2 regions of the Saccharothrix sp. CCNWYY140 genome follow, and region 1 is predicted to be linked to the other one. Evidence: predicted binding sites of a transcription regulator. Region 1 holds the regulator's gene; the other holds the start of a gene.
What was found. Region 1 encodes HspR, which represses chaperone genes until heat shock. Its sites were predicted from a motif close to ANNTTGAGTNNNNNNNACTCAANNT; they were not measured.
Positions count from the first base shown of each region.

Region 2: a site for HspR is predicted at 4,088-4,112, ahead of lon (endopeptidase La). Genes of this name have one in related genera too.

Region 1 covers NZ_JBBEGC010000008.1:97,321-106,014, forward strand. The annotation lists gene WBN91_RS07310 (glycosyltransferase) at 1-572, opposite strand, end outside; gene WBN91_RS07315 (DUF4097 family beta strand repeat-containing protein) at 925-1,710, shown strand; gene WBN91_RS07320 (DUF5655 domain-containing protein) at 1,707-2,270, opposite strand; gene dnaK (molecular chaperone DnaK) at 2,439-4,289, shown strand; gene grpE (nucleotide exchange factor GrpE) at 4,286-4,990, shown strand; gene dnaJ (molecular chaperone DnaJ) at 5,012-6,190, shown strand; gene WBN91_RS07340 (heat shock protein transcriptional repressor HspR) at 6,275-6,703, shown strand; gene WBN91_RS07345 (FAD-binding oxidoreductase) at 6,873-7,976, opposite strand; gene WBN91_RS07350 (VOC family protein) at 8,463-8,694, opposite strand, start outside.
Region 2 covers NZ_JBBEGC010000056.1:26,546-35,239, reverse strand. The annotation lists gene WBN91_RS23340 (YbhB/YbcL family Raf kinase inhibitor-like protein) at 1-101, opposite strand, end outside; gene WBN91_RS23335 (polysaccharide deacetylase family protein) at 266-1,084, shown strand; gene WBN91_RS23330 (AMIN-like domain-containing (lipo)protein) at 1,172-1,669, shown strand; gene lon (endopeptidase La) at 1,727-4,075, opposite strand; gene WBN91_RS23320 (YwqG family protein) at 4,217-5,092, shown strand; gene WBN91_RS23315 (glycosyltransferase) at 5,073-6,215, opposite strand; gene WBN91_RS23310 (TetR/AcrR family transcriptional regulator) at 6,294-6,905, shown strand; gene WBN91_RS23305 (SAM-dependent methyltransferase) at 6,988-7,794, shown strand; gene WBN91_RS23300 (patatin) at 7,807-8,694, opposite strand, start outside.

The DNA.
Region 1 (8,694 bases):
TCGGCCACTCCCGGCCTGGGCAGGGTGGCGACGTGGAACGGCTCGGTCCACACCGGGTCGACCGTCCGGTTGGACACCAGCCACAGCCCGCCGCGGCCGGGCCGGTCGACGAGCTTGGCCAGCTCGTCCGCGAACGGCTGCTCCGGCCGCCCGTCGGCGCCCAACAGCCGCTGGAACTCGTCGATGACGACCAGCGCGCCACGGCGCAGCAACGTCGACAGCGTGATGAACAGCCCCCGCCGCCGCTGCACGTCCTCGGCGACGTCGATGCCCACGTGCTCCATCTCGGTGCGCAGGCGCTCGAGCAGTTCGGCTTCCAGGTCGACGCGCGTCCCCTCGTCGACGCGGCGCGGCGGCACCTCGATCGACAGCGTCTGGATGCCGAGGACGTCGGCGCGCTTGCGCAGCGGCCCCACCACGCCCTGGGACTTGCCGATGCCGGACAGCCCGGTCAGCACCCCGGAGCGCCGGTCGACCCGCCAAGCCCGCCACAGGGCCGCTGCCACCTGCTGCCGTTCGCGGCCGTCCAAGCCGGCGAGCGGTTCGTCGACGTCCTCGCGCTCGTCCGCCACCAGCGCATTTTTCCACACTGGCCGCGGTCCACGGCTTCGCCGCGCAATTCGGCGCGGTCGGCGGCCGATCGGCCCACGCTGTTCGGCCGAATGTCGCCAACGGTCGTGATCAGGGCGCTGAGCAGCGGTGACAGTGCCGGTGGAGGACGCTCCGCGCACCTTTCCGCCGGATGCCTCCCGATTGTTCCCGGCGTTTTCGTGGAAAGCCGAAACCCGAAAGCCGGGCGCGTTCCGCCCGGCCGGGGGGTGGGGACAGCCCTACCGCGGGTCGGGGGTCCTCCTGGTGTCGGCGGGGGTGGGCGGCGCTTACGTTTGTCGTGTCGAACGTGGTCGTAGTCCGAGGGGGGCAGTGGTGGTCAAGCGGGTCGTGTGGGCGGTGGTCGGGGTCGTTGCGCTGGTGGGGGTGCTGGCCGGGTGCGTGCGGTTGGTGCAGGAGAGGTTCTCCGACCAGGGCAGCGTGACCGAGAAGGTGGTCGCCGTCCGCGTGCAGAACGGCTCCGGGCGGGTCACCGTGCGCGGTAGTGACGGGGCCACCTCGGTCGAGGTCAAGCGGAACGTCGAGTACGCGCGCAACTCCGACAAGCCGTCCATGACCTACCGCGTGGAGGGGGACACCCTCGTGCTGGACGACTGCGGTCGGAACTGCTCGGTGGACTACGAGGTCACCGTGCCCGGCAAGGACGTGAAGGTCGTCGGCAACAACGGGTCCGGCGACGTCACCTTCGAGCGGGTCGCCAGTGTGGACATCGAAGTCGGGTCCGGCGACGTGCACGTCCGGGACGTCTCCGGCGCGGTGAAGGTCCTGAACGGGTCCGGGGACGTGGACGCCTCCAACATCGGCGGGTCGTTCAAGGGTGAAGTGGGGTCCGGTCGGGCCAAGGTGTCCGACATGCGCGGCGAGGTGGCGATCGTGAACAGCTCCGGGGACGTCGAGGTCGGCATGGCGGCCGTGCAGCCGGTGCGGGCCGAGTCCGGGTCCGGTGACGTGCAGGTCCGGTTGCCGAAGGGGACCTACCGGGTGGAGGCCGAGACCGGCAGCGGCGACCGGACCGTGGGGGTGGCCACCGACCCGGCCGCGCAGATCGCCGTGCTGGTGAAGTCCGGTAGCGGGGACGTGAGCGTGGAGCCCGCGCTCTAGGCGTTCTGCTCGTACGCGGCCCGCAACAGGGCCTCCACCTCGCCGTCCACCTCGTCGGTCCCGGCCAGAGACAGCTTGTGCGTCGACTGGCCGGGACCGCCTGGCGTGAGGCGGTCGCTCGCCGGGGCGTCTGTGAACCGCAGGCCGAGGACCACGTGGGTGGTCAGCGCCTGGACGGCCGCGAACTGCCGGCCGCGCACGAACGGGACGTAGGTCGACCGGCCCTCCACGCGGACGTCCTCGCCCAGGCCCAGCGCGAGGACCTCGACCCGGTCGTACACGGGTCGCAGGGACGCCTTGCGACCGGTGTACTGGGAGTCGACGTACTCCGCGGTGGTCGGCTCGACCCACCCGGCGGCGCGCGCGGCGGCGTCGGCGATGGTCCACTGCGAGTTCTGCTTGACGCCGTGGGTGTCGCGCAGCCACGCCCGCACGGCCTTCTGGTCCAGCGGGTCGAGGCCGGACGCGGCCACCAGGTCGACCCATTCGTCCAGCGTGCGGCCGGTGCGCTCCTTCATGGACGCGGCGATGGCGGACATCATGTCGGCGGGTGAGTCCATGCCGAGAGTGTCCCGGATCACGTCCGCTCGGGAACACCCGAAGGCCCCCGCCCGTTGGACAGGCAGAGAAATTGAGCCCAGTGGACTCAAGTCCGCAGATCCTGGCAAACTTGAGCGCACGCCGCTCAACGCGGGGCTCTCACAGACGCACTACCAGGAGGAATCCAAATGGCGCGAGCGGTCGGCATCGACCTGGGGACGACCAACTCCGTCGTCGCGGTTCTCGAGGGTGGCGAGCCGACGGTGATCGCCAACTCCGAGGGTTCGCGCACGACCCCGTCCATCGTGGCGTTCGCCAAGAACGGCGAGGTGCTCACCGGTCAGCCCGCCAAGAACCAGGCGGTGACCAACGTCGACCGGACCATCCGGTCGGTCAAGCGGCACATCGGCACGAACTGGACGACCGAGATCGACGGCAAGCAGTACACGCCGCAGGAGATCAGCGCGCGCGTGCTGATGAAGCTCAAGCGCGACGCCGAGGCGTACCTGGGCGAGGAGATCACCGACGCCGTGATCACCGTGCCCGCCTACTTCGAGGACGCCCAGCGCCAGGCCACCAAGGAAGCCGGCCAGATCGCGGGCCTCAACGTGCTGCGCATCGTCAACGAGCCGACCTCCGCCGCCCTGGCCTACGGCCTGGACAAGGGCGAGAAGGAGCAGACCATCCTGGTCTTCGACCTCGGTGGCGGCACCTTCGACGTCTCCCTGCTGGAGCTGGGCGACGGCGTGGTCGAGGTCCGCGCGACCTCCGGTGACAACCACCTCGGCGGTGACGACTGGGACCAGCGCATCGTCGACTGGCTGGTGGAGCGCTTCAAGCAGTCCAACGGCATCGACCTGACCAAGGACAAGATGGCCCTCCAGCGGATCCGCGAGGCCGCCGAGAAGGCCAAGATCGAGCTGTCCAGCTCGTCGCAGGCCACCATCAACCTGCCCTACATCACGGTCGACGCGGACAAGAACCCGCTGTTCCTGGACGAGACGCTGTCCCGGGCCGAGTTCCAGCGCATCACCAACGACCTGCTGGAGCGCACCCGCGCCCCGTTCAACAACGTGATCAAGGACGCCGGCATCTCCGTCGGCGACATCGACCACGTGGTGCTGGTCGGCGGTTCCACCCGCATGCCGGCCGTGGCCGAGCTGGTCAAGGAGCTGACCGGCGGCCGTGAGCCGAACAAGGGCGTGAACCCGGACGAGGTCGTCGCGGTCGGCGCGGCCCTCCAGGCCGGTGTCCTCAAGGGCGAGGTCAAGGACGTCCTGCTGCTCGACGTCACCCCGCTGTCCCTGGGCATCGAGACCAAGGGCGGCGTGATGACCAAGCTCATCGAGCGCAACACGACCATCCCGACCAAGCGGTCCGAGATCTTCACCACGGCCGACGACAACCAGCCGTCCGTGCAGATCCAGGTCTTCCAGGGCGAGCGCGACTTCGCGGCGGACAACAAGAAGCTCGGCATGTTCGAGCTGACCGGCCTGCCGCCCGCCCCGCGCGGCGTCCCGCAGATCGAGGTCACCTTCGACATCGACGCGAACGGCATCGTGCACGTGTCCGCGAAGGACATGGGCACGGGCAAGGAGCAGCGGATGACGATCACCGGCGGCTCCGCGCTGCCGAAGGACGACATCGACCGCATGATCAAGGACGCCGAGGCGCACGCCGAGGAGGACAAGCGCCGCCGCGACGAGGCCGAGGTCCGCAACCAGGCCGAGACGCTGGTCTACCAGACCGAGAAGGTCGTCAAGGAGAACGACGACAAGATCCCGGCCGAGGTCAAGGACAAGGTCAAGGCCGCGATCGACGAGACCAACGAGGCCCTCAAGGGCACGGACATCGCGAAGGTCCGCACCGCGGTGGAGAAGCTGGCCACCGAGTCGCAGGCGATCGGCCAGGCCATGTACGCCAACGCCCCCACCGCGGGCGCGACGGCCGGTGACGGCGCCTCCGCGCCGGGCGCCGGTGACGCCAAGGCCGACGACGTCGTGGACGCCGAGATCGTGGACGAGGACGAGAAGAAGTGACCCAGCCCGAGGAGCAGCCGCACGTGGTGGTGCGGGACCGGCGGCGCATCGACCCGGAGACGGGTGAGGTGCGCACGCCGGCCGCGGACGCCGAGACGCCCGTGGACGAGACCCCGGCCGAGGGCGGCCGGCACGCCGCCCCCGAGGCGGAGCCGCCCGCGGAGGTCGACCCGGCCGCCGAGCTGAAGGCCCAGCTCGACGAGCGGACCGCGGACCTCCAGCGCCTCACCGCCGAGTACGCCAACTACCGCAAGCGCGTCGAGCGGGACAAGGAGCTGGTGATCGCCTCGGCCAAGGCCCAGGTGATCAACGAGCTGCTGGCCGTCCTGGACGACGTGGAGCGGGCCGACGCGCACGGCGACCTGACCGGCGCGTTCAAGGCGGTCGCGGACAAGCTGGTCGCGACGCTGACCAGGTCCGGGCTGGAGCCGTTCGGGCACGAGGGCGAGGAGTTCGACCCCACCGTGCACGAGGCGGTCCAGCACAGCACGTCGCCCGACGTGAGCGGGCCGACCGTGACGGCCGTGCTGCGGCGCGGCTACCGGCTCGGCGAGCGCGTCGTGCTGCGGCCGGCGCTGGTGGCGGTCACCGACCACGAGCCCGCGGCCGAGGCGGCGTCGGGTGACGGGGCCGAGCCGTCCGGGTCTGGTGCCGAGTCTGGTGCCGGGGCGTCCGGGTCCACTGAAGAACAGCAAGGCTGAGCGAGAGGGGGCGGCGTCCGGATGAGTGCTCGGGATTGGATCGAGAAGGACTTCTACCGGGAGCTGGGCGTCTCCTCCGACGCCTCGGCCGACGAGATCAAGAAGGCGTACCGGAAGTTGGCGCGGGAACTGCACCCCGACGCCAACCCCGGTGACGCCAAGGCCGAGGCGCGCTTCAAGGCGGTCTCGGAGGCGTACGGCGTGCTGTCGGACGCCTCCAAGCGCAAGCAGTACGACGAGGCCCGCCGCCTGTTCGCGGGCGGCGGCGGCTTCCCCGGCGGGTTCGGGCAGGGCACCGGCACCTTCGACGTCGGCGACCTGTTCGGCCGCGCGGGGCAGCAGCCCGGCGGCATGGGCGGCCTGGGCGGCCTGGGCGACCTGCTCGGCGGCCTGTTCAACCGGCGCGGCGGCACGTCCGGCTCGGCGACCCGGCCCCGGCGGGGCGAGGACGTCGAGACCGACGTGCGGATCGACTTCACCGAGGCGGTCCGCGGCGCGACCGTGCCGATGCGCCTGTCCAGCCCGTCGACGTGCTCGACGTGCTCGGGCTCGGGCGCGCGACCGGGCACCGCGCCGCGCACCTGCACCAACTGCGGCGGCGCGGGCCTGGTGACCCGCAACCAGGGCGCGTTCGCGTTCTCCGAGCCGTGCGCGGACTGCCGGGGCACCGGCCGCCTCATCGACGACCCGTGCCCGGAGTGCGGCGGCGACGGCGTGTCCACCAAGACGCGCACGCTCACCATCCGCATCCCGTCGGGCGTGGACGACGGCCAGCGCATCCGCCTGGGCGGCCAGGGCGAGCCGGGCCGCAACGGCGGTCCCAGCGGCGACCTGTACGTCCGGGTGCACGTCAACCCGGACCCCGTGTTCGGCCGCAGCGGCAACAACCTGACCGTGACCGTGCCGGTGACCTTCCCCGAACTGGCGTTGGGCACCACGTTGACCGTGCCCACGCTGGACGGCAAGGTGACTTTGAAGGTCCCCGCCGGCACGGCGTCGGGCCGGGTGCTGCGCGCCAAGGGGAAGGGCATCGCCAAGCGCGACGGCCAGGTCGGAGACCTGTTGATCACGTTGCAGGTGGCGATCCCGAACAACATGGACGCGACGGCCCGCGAGGCGCTGGAGGCCTACGCCTCGGCCACCGCGGAGCACGACCCTCGGGCCGACCTCAACGCGTTGGTGGAGAAGAGGTCGACGTGAGGGCCGGGGCCGGTTCGGCGTGATGGTGGTCTTGGTGTGATGGGTTCGGCGTGGTGGTGAGGTCGGCGTGAGGGTGAGGTGGACATGACGTTTCCGTTCCCGCCGGGGACCGATGAGGACACCCCGTTCTTCGTGATCTCCGTGGCGGCTCAGCTGTCGGGCCTGCACGCCCAGACCCTCCGCTCCTACGACCGGATGGGACTGGTCTCCCCCGGGCGCACGTCGGGCGGCGGTCGCCGGTACTCGATGCGCGACATCGTCCTGTTGAGGGAGGTTCAGCGGCTCTCCCAGGAGGAGGGGGTGAACCTCGCCGGGATCAAGCGGATCATCGAACTGGAGAACGAGGTCGGGGCGCTGCGGGCGAAGGTGTCGGAGTTGGCGGAGCAGTTGGCCCAGGCTTTGGCGGCGGCCGAGCACGCGGCGGCTTCCGTGCACGCCTCGTTGCGGCGGGACCTGGTACCGGTTCGCCACGAGACCGCGTTGGTGGTCTGGAAACCAAACCGCAAACGCTGATCCGCGTCGGGGTGAGTTCCTGCTGGTAGCGGGGATGACGCAAAAAGCCCAGCTTGGGTTGTGCACGCGCTTCGCGCGTGCCAGAGCGGAAGAGCCCGCGCTGCGCGCGTGAAAGCGGTATGCCTCGGGCCGTTCCAGGGCTTCCCCGCCCTGGAGGCCGGTGCGGGGGTCAGTCCAGGGTGAAGGGGTCGTACTTGATGCGGTCCAGGGGGGTGCCGGCCACGAGCATGCGGGAGACCGTCGCGCGGATCATCGACGGGGAGCCGCAGACCAGCACGTCCCGGTCCTCCCACGCCCCGTAGCGGGTGACCACGTCGGCCAGGGTGCCCTGTTCCACGCCTCGTGCGCCCGGGTCCGACTCCAGCACCGGGACCACCGTGAGCCACGGGTTGGTCATCGCGAAGCGTTGCAGGTTGTCCAGGTCGTACAGGTCCTCGCGGGTCCTGCCGCCCACGAAGAGGTGCGTCCTCGGGTTTTCGCCCCACTGCGCCATCTCGTCGATGATCGCGTGCATCGGGGCCACTCCGGTGCCGCCGGCGACCATGAGGACGTCGTTGCCGGACTTGCGGTCGACGTGGAGCCTGCCCATCGGGGGGCCGATGCGCCACACGTCGCCCGGTTGGGTGTGGCCGACGATGGAACGGCTCACCCAGCCGCCCTCGACGGAGCGGATGTGGAACTCGATGATGCCGTCTTCGCGCGGGGCGTTGGCCGGTGAGAAGTAGCGCCAGAGTCTGGCTCGTTGGGGCGTTTCCACGCTCACGTACTGGCCCGCCCGGTAGCCGACCGGGTGGTCGGGCTGGAGGCGCACCACGGCCAGGTCCCAGCTCACCCGCTGGTGCTCGAGCACGGTCGCGTGCCAGTAGGCGGGGCCGTCGTCGGCTGCCGCCGCCTCCTGCATGGCGCGGGCCATGATCGTGTAGGCCTCGGCCCAGGCCATTTCGACCTGGGGGGTCCACGCGGGGCCGGCGTGCTTCTTCACCGCCGCGAGCAGGGCGGTGCCGACCGACTCGTAGTGGACGTTGACCACGCCGAACTTGCGGTGGTCGCGGCCGAGTTGGCGGAGGAAGGGGATCAGGTCGTCCGGTCGGTCGACCATCTGGACGACGTGGACCAGTGCGCGCAGCAGGCGGCTGCGCTGCACCTCCATGTTCGCCGGGAACATCTCACGGGTGGCCGGCGCGAGGCTGAAGAGCATTCCGTAGAAGAACTTGGCGACCTCTTCGGCGCGCGGCTCGACGACCGCCCAGCTTTCCCTGATCAGGCGCACCATTGCGGTGACACCCGGTGGGGGTTCTCGGTGGGGCGGGCTCGGGATGGGGCTCAACACAGCGTTCGCAGTCATGGTCCGGGCGCAGTCTCCACGTTTCCAGCGCCGTCAGCAAGGCGCATCGTCCTCGTCAAGCTTCCATCCCCGACGAACCGAGGCTAACCCGTCAACTGGCCGACTGACTCCTTGATGCCACCTTCGAGTGCTGTGCGATCACGGTCGGTCGCGGAGCGTTCGTCCCATCGGGCGAACATTCGCGATGACCTGTACCGGGTCTGCGGATTGCGGCCAACCGTGAGGCGAGTACCCCGCCCGAGCACGCCTTTAACGGGCACTGGAGATCGCGTGAGGCGGGGGTCTCACCCTGTTGGCCGCACGCTCCCCGCACCGGTGCGGAGATCGGCTTCGGCCTGTGGATTCACACCTGCGGATTGTGGATAAGCGCGGTGCGCGTGTGGACAAACACGCTGCTACATGTGGGTGACACGGTCAGCTCGTGGCGGCGCGTTCGGCTGCGCTGCGTTCCACGCAGAACTCGTTGCCCTCGGGGTCGGCGAGCACGACCCAGCCGGTGCCGTCGGGGCGGCGCCGGTCGGCGACCACGATCGCGCCGAGGCCCCGGAGGCGCTCGACCTCCTCGTCGCGGGTGGTGTCGGGCTGGAGGTCGAGGTGGATGCGGTTCTTGATCGTCTTGTCCTCGGGGACCTGGATGAACAGCAGG
Region 2 (8,694 bases), on a different contig from region 1:
AGGGTCTCGCCGTCGCGCACGTCGGTCGAGGTCACCTCGAACGACGCCACGGCCGGGAGCAACGAGTAGGGGTCGGGAGCGACGGGGCGCTCAAGGCTCATCTGGGGGTCCTCCGCACAAACGTTCTGCTCGACCCCGCCGACCCTATCGTTCCGGTGAACATTGGTTGCGAAACCATCACCGCGCAACCCGAGGAGCGCTCGGAGCGTCTCCAATACCAGGGGCCGCCGCGCCGGCGGTGGATCTGCACGGGGGGACTCCAGCAATGCGAAGAATCGGCGTGGCGGTCGCCGCTGCCCTGGCCGCCGTCACCGTGGCGTGCGCACCGGAGCCGAAGGCGCTGCCCGCGCCGACGACGACGACCACCACGAGCACCGCGGTGACCACGACCACCCCGCCCACGGCGGTGCCCGGTCCGGGCGGCACGACGGTGCCGGTGTTCCAACACCCCTACAAGTACGGCACCCCGCAGGCGAAGGTCCCTGCGAGTCAGGACGGGTTGCTGCCGGTGGTCCGGCGCATCCAGACCGACAAGCCATACGTGTTCATCACCATCGACGACGGTGCGGTGCGGCACCCGGCGGCGCTGGAGCTGATGAAGTCGTCGCAGACCCGGCCGTCGCTGTTCCTCAACACCAAGCACGTGGTCGAGCAGCCCGCGTTCTTCAAGGCGTTCCAGGACGACGCGAAGGCCGCCGTCCACTCCCACACCGCGAACCACCCGAACCTCATGGGCAAGGGCTACGAGTTCCAGAAGCAGGAGATCTGCGGCAACGCCGACTACCTCCAGCAGCAGACCGGGGTGCGGCCGACGCTGTTCCGCCCGCCGTTCGGCAACCACGACGCCACCACCCGCAAGGCGGCCACCGACTGCGGCTTCAAGGCGCTGGTCATGTGGACGGCGGCGGTCAACGACGGTGTCGTGCAGTTCCAGGCGGGCAACAAGCTCGTGCCGGGCGACATCGTCCTCATGCACTTCCGGCACACGTTCGTCGAGGACTTCCTGGCGTTCCTGGAGCACTGCAAGGCCCACGGCCTGACGCCGGTGCCGCTGGAGGACTTCCTGTCCACGACGCAGCCCTGAACGGCGCAACCGTGTGACCTGTGACACGTCCTTCAAGGTGACGCACCCGGCAGTCAGCCGGGGGTTCCGCCCGAGGAGGGCAGCCCCATGATCAGGCACCTGAGCAGTCGCTTCCGCACATTCGCCGTGCTCGTCCTGGCGGTGCTCGCCGTGGGCGCCGCCGTGCCCGCGGCGGCAACCACGACCCCCGTCGTCCCGGAGCTGACCAACATCCGGGTGGGCGCGCACGACACGTTCGACAGAGTCGTGCTTGACCTGAACGGGTCACGCCCGGAGTTCTTCATCCGGTGTGTCGACCAGCTCTACTACGACGGCAGCGGCCTGCCGGTGTCGATGCCGGGCAGCACCTTCCTGGAGGTGCGGTCCTTCCCGGCCGCCGCGCACGACGAGTGGGGCAACCCGACCTACACCGGGCCTCGGCAGTTCACCACGCCGTCCCTGAGCAACGTGCAAGCCGTGGCGATCACGGGTGACTACGAGGGCAACCTCACCATCGGCCTGGGGATGCGCCAGGAGACCTGGCACCGCGTGTTCCTGCTGAGCAGCCCGACCCGTCTGGTCATCGACGTCGGTGCCGCCCACTGACGTCCCGCGAAGGCAAGGGGGTCCCGTCCGTCCGGGACCCCCTTGCCGCCTGTCGGCTCACGCCGCGACCGCGACGGCTTCCTGCTCCAGCGCCAGGTCCAGCACCTCGCGCACGTCGGCCACCAGGTGCACGGTCAGCGCCTCCCGCACCGACTCGGGCACGTCGTCCAGGTCGGGCTCGTTGCGCTGCGGCAGCAGGACCGTCGTGATGCCCGCCCGGTGCGCCGCGAGCAGCTTCTGCTTCACGCCGCCGATCGGCAGCACCCGGCCGGTCAGCGACACCTCGCCGGTCATGGCCACGTCCGACCGGACCGGTCGTCCGGACAGCAGCGAGGCCAGCGCCGTCGTCATCGTGACGCCCGCAGAAGGACCGTCCTTCGGCACCGCGCCCGCCGGCACGTGGATGTGGACCCCGCGCTCGGCCAGCGCCGCCGCCCGCTCGTCGTGCGACTTCAAGTAGGACAACGCGATCTGCGCGGACTCCTTCATCACCTCGCCCAGCTGCCCGGTCAGCGTGACACCCGGCGCGCCGGTGCCCTCCGAGGCCAGGGACGCCTCCACGAACAGGACGTCACCGCCCGCGCCCGTGACCGCCAGCCCCGTCGCCACACCGGGGACCGACGTCCGCTCCGCCGACTCCGGCGTGAACTTCGGCGAACCCAGGTAGCCCTTCAGGTCCGGCACGTCGACGCGCACCGGCAGCACCGCCTCGTCCAGCGCCGCCCGCGCGGTGACCTTGCGCAGGACCCTCGCCAGCGACCGCTCCAGTTGCCGCACGCCGGCTTCCCGCGTGTACTCGCCGGCCAGCTTGCGCAGGGCGTCCTCGGTGACCGCGACGTCCTCGGTGGTCAGACCGGCGCGCTCGACCTGCCGGGGCAGCAGGTGGTCGCGGGCGATGGTGACCTTCTCGTCCTCGGTGTAGCCGTCCAACCGCACCAGTTCCATGCGGTCCAGCAGCGGACCGGGGATGGACTCCAGGACGTTGGCGGTGGCCAGGAACACCACGTCCGACAGGTCCAGCTCCACCTCCAGGTAGTGGTCCCGGAAGGTGTGGTTCTGGGCCGGGTCCAGGACTTCGAGCAGGGCCGCGGTCGGGTCGCCGCGGTAGTCCGCGCCGACCTTGTCGATCTCGTCGAGCAGCACGACCGGGTTCATCGAGCCGGCCTCGGCGATCGCGCGGACGATCCGGCCGGGCAGCGCGCCGACGTAGGTGCGCCGGTGGCCGCGGATCTCCGCCTCGTCCCGGACGCCGCCCAGGGCGACCCGGACGAACTTGCGGCCCATCGCCTTCGCGACCGACTCGCCCAGCGACGTCTTGCCCACACCGGGCGGACCGACCAGGGCGAGCACCGCACCGCTGCGCCGACCGCCGACGACACCGAGGCCGCGATCGGCCCTACGCCGCCGCACCGCCAGGTACTCGGTGATGCGCTCCTTCACGTCGTCCAGGCCCGCGTGGTCGGCGTCGAGCACCGCCCGCGCGCCCGCGATGTCGTAGGTCTCCTCGGTGCGCTCGTTCCACGGCAGTTCGAGCACGGTGTCCAGCCACGTCCGGATCCAGCCCGTCTCGGGGGACTGGTCGGAGGTGCGCTCCAGCTTGTCCACTTCGGACAGTGCCGCCTTGCGGACGTGCTCGGGCAGGTCGGCGCCCTCGACGCGGGCCCGGTAGTCCTGCTCCTCGGTGGCGGGCTTGCCGTCCAGCTCGGCCAGTTCCTTGCGGATCGCGGCGAGCTGTTGGCGCAGCAGGAACTCGCGCTGCTGCTTCTCCACGCCCTCCTTGACGTCCTTGCGGATCGTCTCGGCCACGTCCAGTTCGGTCAGGTGCTCGCGACCCCACTCCAGCAGCTTCTCCAGCCGCTCGGCGACGTCGCTGGTCTCCAGCAGCCAGATCTTCTGCTCGTCGGACAGGTAGGAGGCGTAGCCGGCGAGGTCGGCCAGCGCGGACGGCTCGTCCACCTGCTGCACCGAGTCCACGACCTGCCACGCGCCGCGCTGCTGGAGGATGGTGGTGACCAGCGCGCGGTACTCGCGGGCCAGCTCGCGGGTGCGGTCGTGGACGGGCGGCTCGTCGGCCACCGTCGCCTCGACCCACAGCGCCGCACCCGGCCCGGTCGTGCCGGTCCCGATCCGCACCCGGTCCGTGCCGCGCACGACCGCCGCGCGCTCCCCGCCCGACAACCGCCCGACCTGCTCCACGACGGCCAGCGTGCCGACCTTCGCGTACTTCCCGTCCAGCCGCGGCACCAGCAGCACCCGTGCTTCCCCACCCGCGGCGGAGGCGGCTTCGACGGCGGCACGCGCCTCGGCCGCGGCGTCCGAGCCGGTCAGCCGGATCGGGACGACCATGCCGGGCAGCACGACCACGTCGTCCAGCGGCAGCACCGGAAGCGCCAACGTCTCGCCCATGTCGATCCTCCAAAGTTGAGTCTGATGGGCTCAACCAACATGAGCGCGGGATTGTTTCCCCGTGGCGTTCGCTCTGAGCGATGGGGCCGGCACCGCGAAAACCCGCCTCCCGGTCAACGTTCCTCGCACAGAATCCGTGCCATGCCCACCCGCGAAGCCCGCCTGGCGACCGTCGCCCGCCGCCACCTGCCGCCGGCCGTGGCCGAGCGGTGGACCTCCCTCATCCGTCCCGGCGTCCGGCTGCGGGTCCGGGACGGCGGCCGGCAGGTCGGTCACCTCGGCGGTGAGCCGCTGCTGCCCGCCGACGTGGCCTGGCCCGAGTGGGAGGGCGAGGGGTCGCTGAACTTCGTGGCGTCGATCGACTGCGGACGCCTGCCCGCGAACAGCGTGGACATCGCGCTGCCGGACAGCGGCACGCTGCTGTTCTTCTACTACGACCCCGAGTCCGCCTACCTCGACAACACCCCGCACCGGCCGCCCACAGTCGGCGCCTGGGACCCGGAAACCCAAGCGGGCGCACGGGTCCTGTACGTGCCGGCCGACGCCGAAGTCGTCGAACACGACACCCCGCTCGACATCGAGCCCTACGACTACGCGCCCCTGGTCGCGACCGTGGAGGCCACCGGCCCGGACTGGTACCACCCGGAGTTCCGCGCGCTGTGCCGTGACCTGTCGGAGGACGACCTCGACTTCCTGGACGACCACCGCAACGGCAACGACTTCGCCCGCGCGTTGAGGAGCCTGAGGTCCCACCCGTCGCACCAGGTGGGCGGGCACGCCCTCCCGATCCAGAACCCGGCCGAGACGGACGTCGCCCAGAGCGAGCTGGGTCCGGGCGTGGCGTGGGAGAGCGTGGTGGAGGAAGCACGGCGCTGGACGCTGCTCGCCCAGATCGACAGCGACCAGGAGGCCGACCTGCGCTGGGGCGACGTGGGCACCCTGTACTGGCTCATCCGCCCGGAAGACCTGGCGGCGCGGGACTTCGGGGCGGCGCGGTTCACCTGGCAGTGCGGCTGACCAGGCCTTCGAGCAGGACCGCGGCGTGGTCGGGTCCGGGGAGCGCGGCCAGTTCGTCACGCAGGCGTTCGGCGGACAAGCGGTACGCGGGGTCGCCGAGCACCTCGGCCACCGTGGCGCGAACCTCGGCAGGGGTGGCCGTGACCGGGTCCAGCGCGCGGCCGACGCCCAGCGCAGTGCAGCGCTCGGCGTTCATCGGCTGGTCGGCTCCCATCGGGGTCAGCACCATCGGTTTGCCGTGCGCCAGCGCCCCGACGACCGTGCCCGAACCGCCGTGCGACACGACCAGGGCGCAGTCCGCGAGCACCTCGTCCTGCGGCACGTACCGGGCGATCCGGACGTGGTCGGGCTGCGGGCCGAACTCGGCGGGGTCGACATGCCGTCCCACGGTCATGAGCACGCGGACGGGCAGGTCGCGCAGCCCGGCGAGCACGCGCTCGAACAAGTCGCCGGACTCCAGGGCGAATTCGGTGCCGAGCGTGAAGTAGACCAGCGGGCGGTCGTGCGGTCGCGGTGTGGCGGGGTCGGGCAGCGGTGGGCGAAAAGCGTGCTCGGTGCCGGACAGCCACGCGTCGGGCGCGCGGAAGGACGGTGGGAACGGTGAGAGCCGCAGGTGCCTGCCGAGCATCGTGAGGTCCGGGTCCTCGGGCAGGCCGAGGTCGGCGCGGATCTCCCGCAGCGGCTCGCCCACGACGTCCGGTCGGATCTGCACGCCCGCCGCCGTCACCAGCACGCTCGCCTGCGGCAGGCCGGCCTCTTCGGCGACGAGCATGGTCGCGAAGTCGAACTCGTCGCACACCAGCAAGTCCGGCCGCCACTCCGACACCAGCGCTCGCACCAGCGGCAACCGCGTCCGCGTCCCGCGCCGGGTGAAGCCCTCGCGCACCTCCTCCTCGGACCGCTGGACGTCGGGCACGAGCAGCGGTCCCCTGGTCGCGGGCGCGTCGTCGGGTGGTGCGGAACCCAGTTGGTGGAAGGGGAATCCGGCGGCCTCGACCAGGCCGCGCAACGATCCGGACGTCGCCCAGAGCACTTCGTGCCCGCGATCGGCGACAGCCCGGGAGACGGGCAGCAACGGGTTGAGGTGGCCTGGACCGCCGATGCAGGTGAACAGCACGCGCATGGCATCAGACTTCCATCCCCGCAGCCACTTCGGATGTAGTACTTTGGTCGCAGTGGTGCGACGTGCGGAGGTGTGTCGATGGTGCGGCGCAATCCCGAGCGGCGGGCGGCGTTGCTCGACGCCGCGATAGAGGTCCTCGCCCGGGAAGGGGCGCGGGGACTCACGTTCCGGGCCGTCGACCAGCAGGCCGAGGTGCCGGCGGGCACGGCGTCGAACTACTTCGCCAACCGGGACGACCTCCTCAAGCAGGCCGGTGAGCGGGTCTACGAGCGGCTGGTGGACGAGGACGTCCTCGCCGGCGGGATGGCGGGCACGCACGACCGCGCCCGCGTCACCGAGCTGATGCACGAGCTGGTGGACCGGGTGGCCGCCTTCCCCACCGGGTTCCTGGCCCTGCTGGAACTGCGCCTGGAAGCCACCCGCCGCCCGGAGCTGCGCGCGGTCCTGACCAGCCGCATACGCGCGGACGTGGAGTTCAACGTGGACTACCACGACAAGACCGGGCTGCCCGGCGACGGCACGATGGTCGTCCTGCTCTGGTTGGCGCTCAACTGGCTGATCATGGAACGCCTGCTGCTGCCCGACCTTTTCACCGAACAGCAGCGCCACGAGCTGGTGACCGCCCTGGTGGAGCGGTTGCTGGACGGCCAACCCGACGAGCCGGTGCACCCGTTCCGGGCCGGCGACTGAGCGCGGTGTAACCCGTTCAGGGGTTGTGGGCGGTTTGTCCCTCCGCGACGATCACGCGCGTCGAAGCGGTGGAGGGAATGGCATGGAGCAGGCTAGCTGGGTCCCGGCGTCGGTGGACCTGGACCGCCCGAGCGCGGCCCGGATGTACGACTACTTCCTGGGCGGGTCGCACAACTTCGCGGTCGACCGCGAGGCCGCGCAGTCGGTGGAGCGGATCTACCCCGGCATGGCCGGCGCCGCCCGCGCCAACCGGTCGTTCCTGCGCCGCGCCGTGCGGTTCCTGGTGGAGCAGGGCGTGGACCAGTTCCTCGACCTGGGCTCCGGCATCCCGACCGTGGGCAACGTGCACGAGATCGCCCAGCAGGCCAACCCGGCGGCCCGCGTGCTCTACGTCGACGTCGAGCCGGTCGCGGTCGCGCACAGCAACGCCCTGCTGGCGCGCAACCCGGGCGCGACGGCCGTGCAGTCCGACCTGCGCGACGTGGACGTGGTCCTCAAGGCCGCCCGGGACGTGCTGGACTTCGACCGGCCCATCGCGGTGCTGATGGTGGCGGTGCTGCACTTCGTGCCGGACTCGGACGAGCCGGGCGCGGCGGTGGCCCGCTACCGCGAAGCCCTGCCGGCCGGCAGCTGGCTCGCCCTGTCGCACGGCAGCCTGGAGGGAGTCCCCCGCGACACGCTCCCGGACACCGAGCGCATCAAGGCGATCTACCGCCGCACCGACAGCCCGCTGGCGCTGCGCTCGCACGAGGAGATCGCGGCGTTCTTCACCGGGTTCGACGTGGTCGAGCCGGGCGTCGTGGCGCTGCCGGACTGGCGGCCGGACTCCGACGACGCCTTCATCAGCGCGTTCGTCGGTGTCGGCCGCAAGCCCGTTCCGCAGGCGTGAGGCGCGGGTCCGCTATTCGGGAGGTGTGAGGCGCAGGTCCGGGTCCACCGGCGGTTCGCCGTCGAACGGACCCGGCGGCAGTCCCGCCAGGCCGTCCAGGGTGAGGACGACGTCGGTGCCGTGCGGGTCCACCCCGGACGGCGGCGTCTCGAACCACTCGTGCAGGTCCGGCGGGACCGGGTAGTCGTCGGCGAGGTCCCGGTAGAGGCCGGCGCGCTGCTTGGCCTGCGCGGACAGCTGCTGGTACTCGCGCATGGCCAGCCGCATCCGGATCCACCGGTAGCGGTCGGTCTTCTCGGCGTCGTCGGCGGTGAACCGGTCACGCAGCAGCGTGCCCGCGAGCCGGCCGCGTTCGGCGAGGGTCAGGATCGTCCCGGGCGTCATGAACAGGTTCGTGCCGCCCTCGCCGTCGGCCAGGCGGATGTGCGCGATGCGGCCCCGGTAGCCGGGCAACGCGGACTGCATGGTGTCGCGCCAGTCCAGCATGGTGTCCAGGATCGCGGTGGCGAACTGGAGGGGCCGGGTGACCTCCCGGTAGGGCGTGCCGGTGGTGGACGCGTCCTGCTCGGGCAGCCACACCGGGTCGGCGCCGTCCCGGAACGGGCCGAGCGTCAGGCCGAACGTGGGCCAGCGCGGCAGCATGCTGTCGAAGAAGTGGATGGGGAAGTTGCTGGTGATGCCGCCGTCGGAGAACCAGTGCACGCGCGGCTCCGGTTCGGCGCGGCACAGCGGGACGGCCGCGATCAGTCCCGGCATCGGCATGCTCATCCGCACGGCCAGCGCCACCGGGAGGTCCTGGGGGAGCGTGCGCAGGGTTTCGTCCTTGTGCAACGGGCAGGCGTGCTGGGTTTCCGCGCCCTTGAGTGCGTCGGTGATCCGTTGCGGCACAACGGTGTTCAG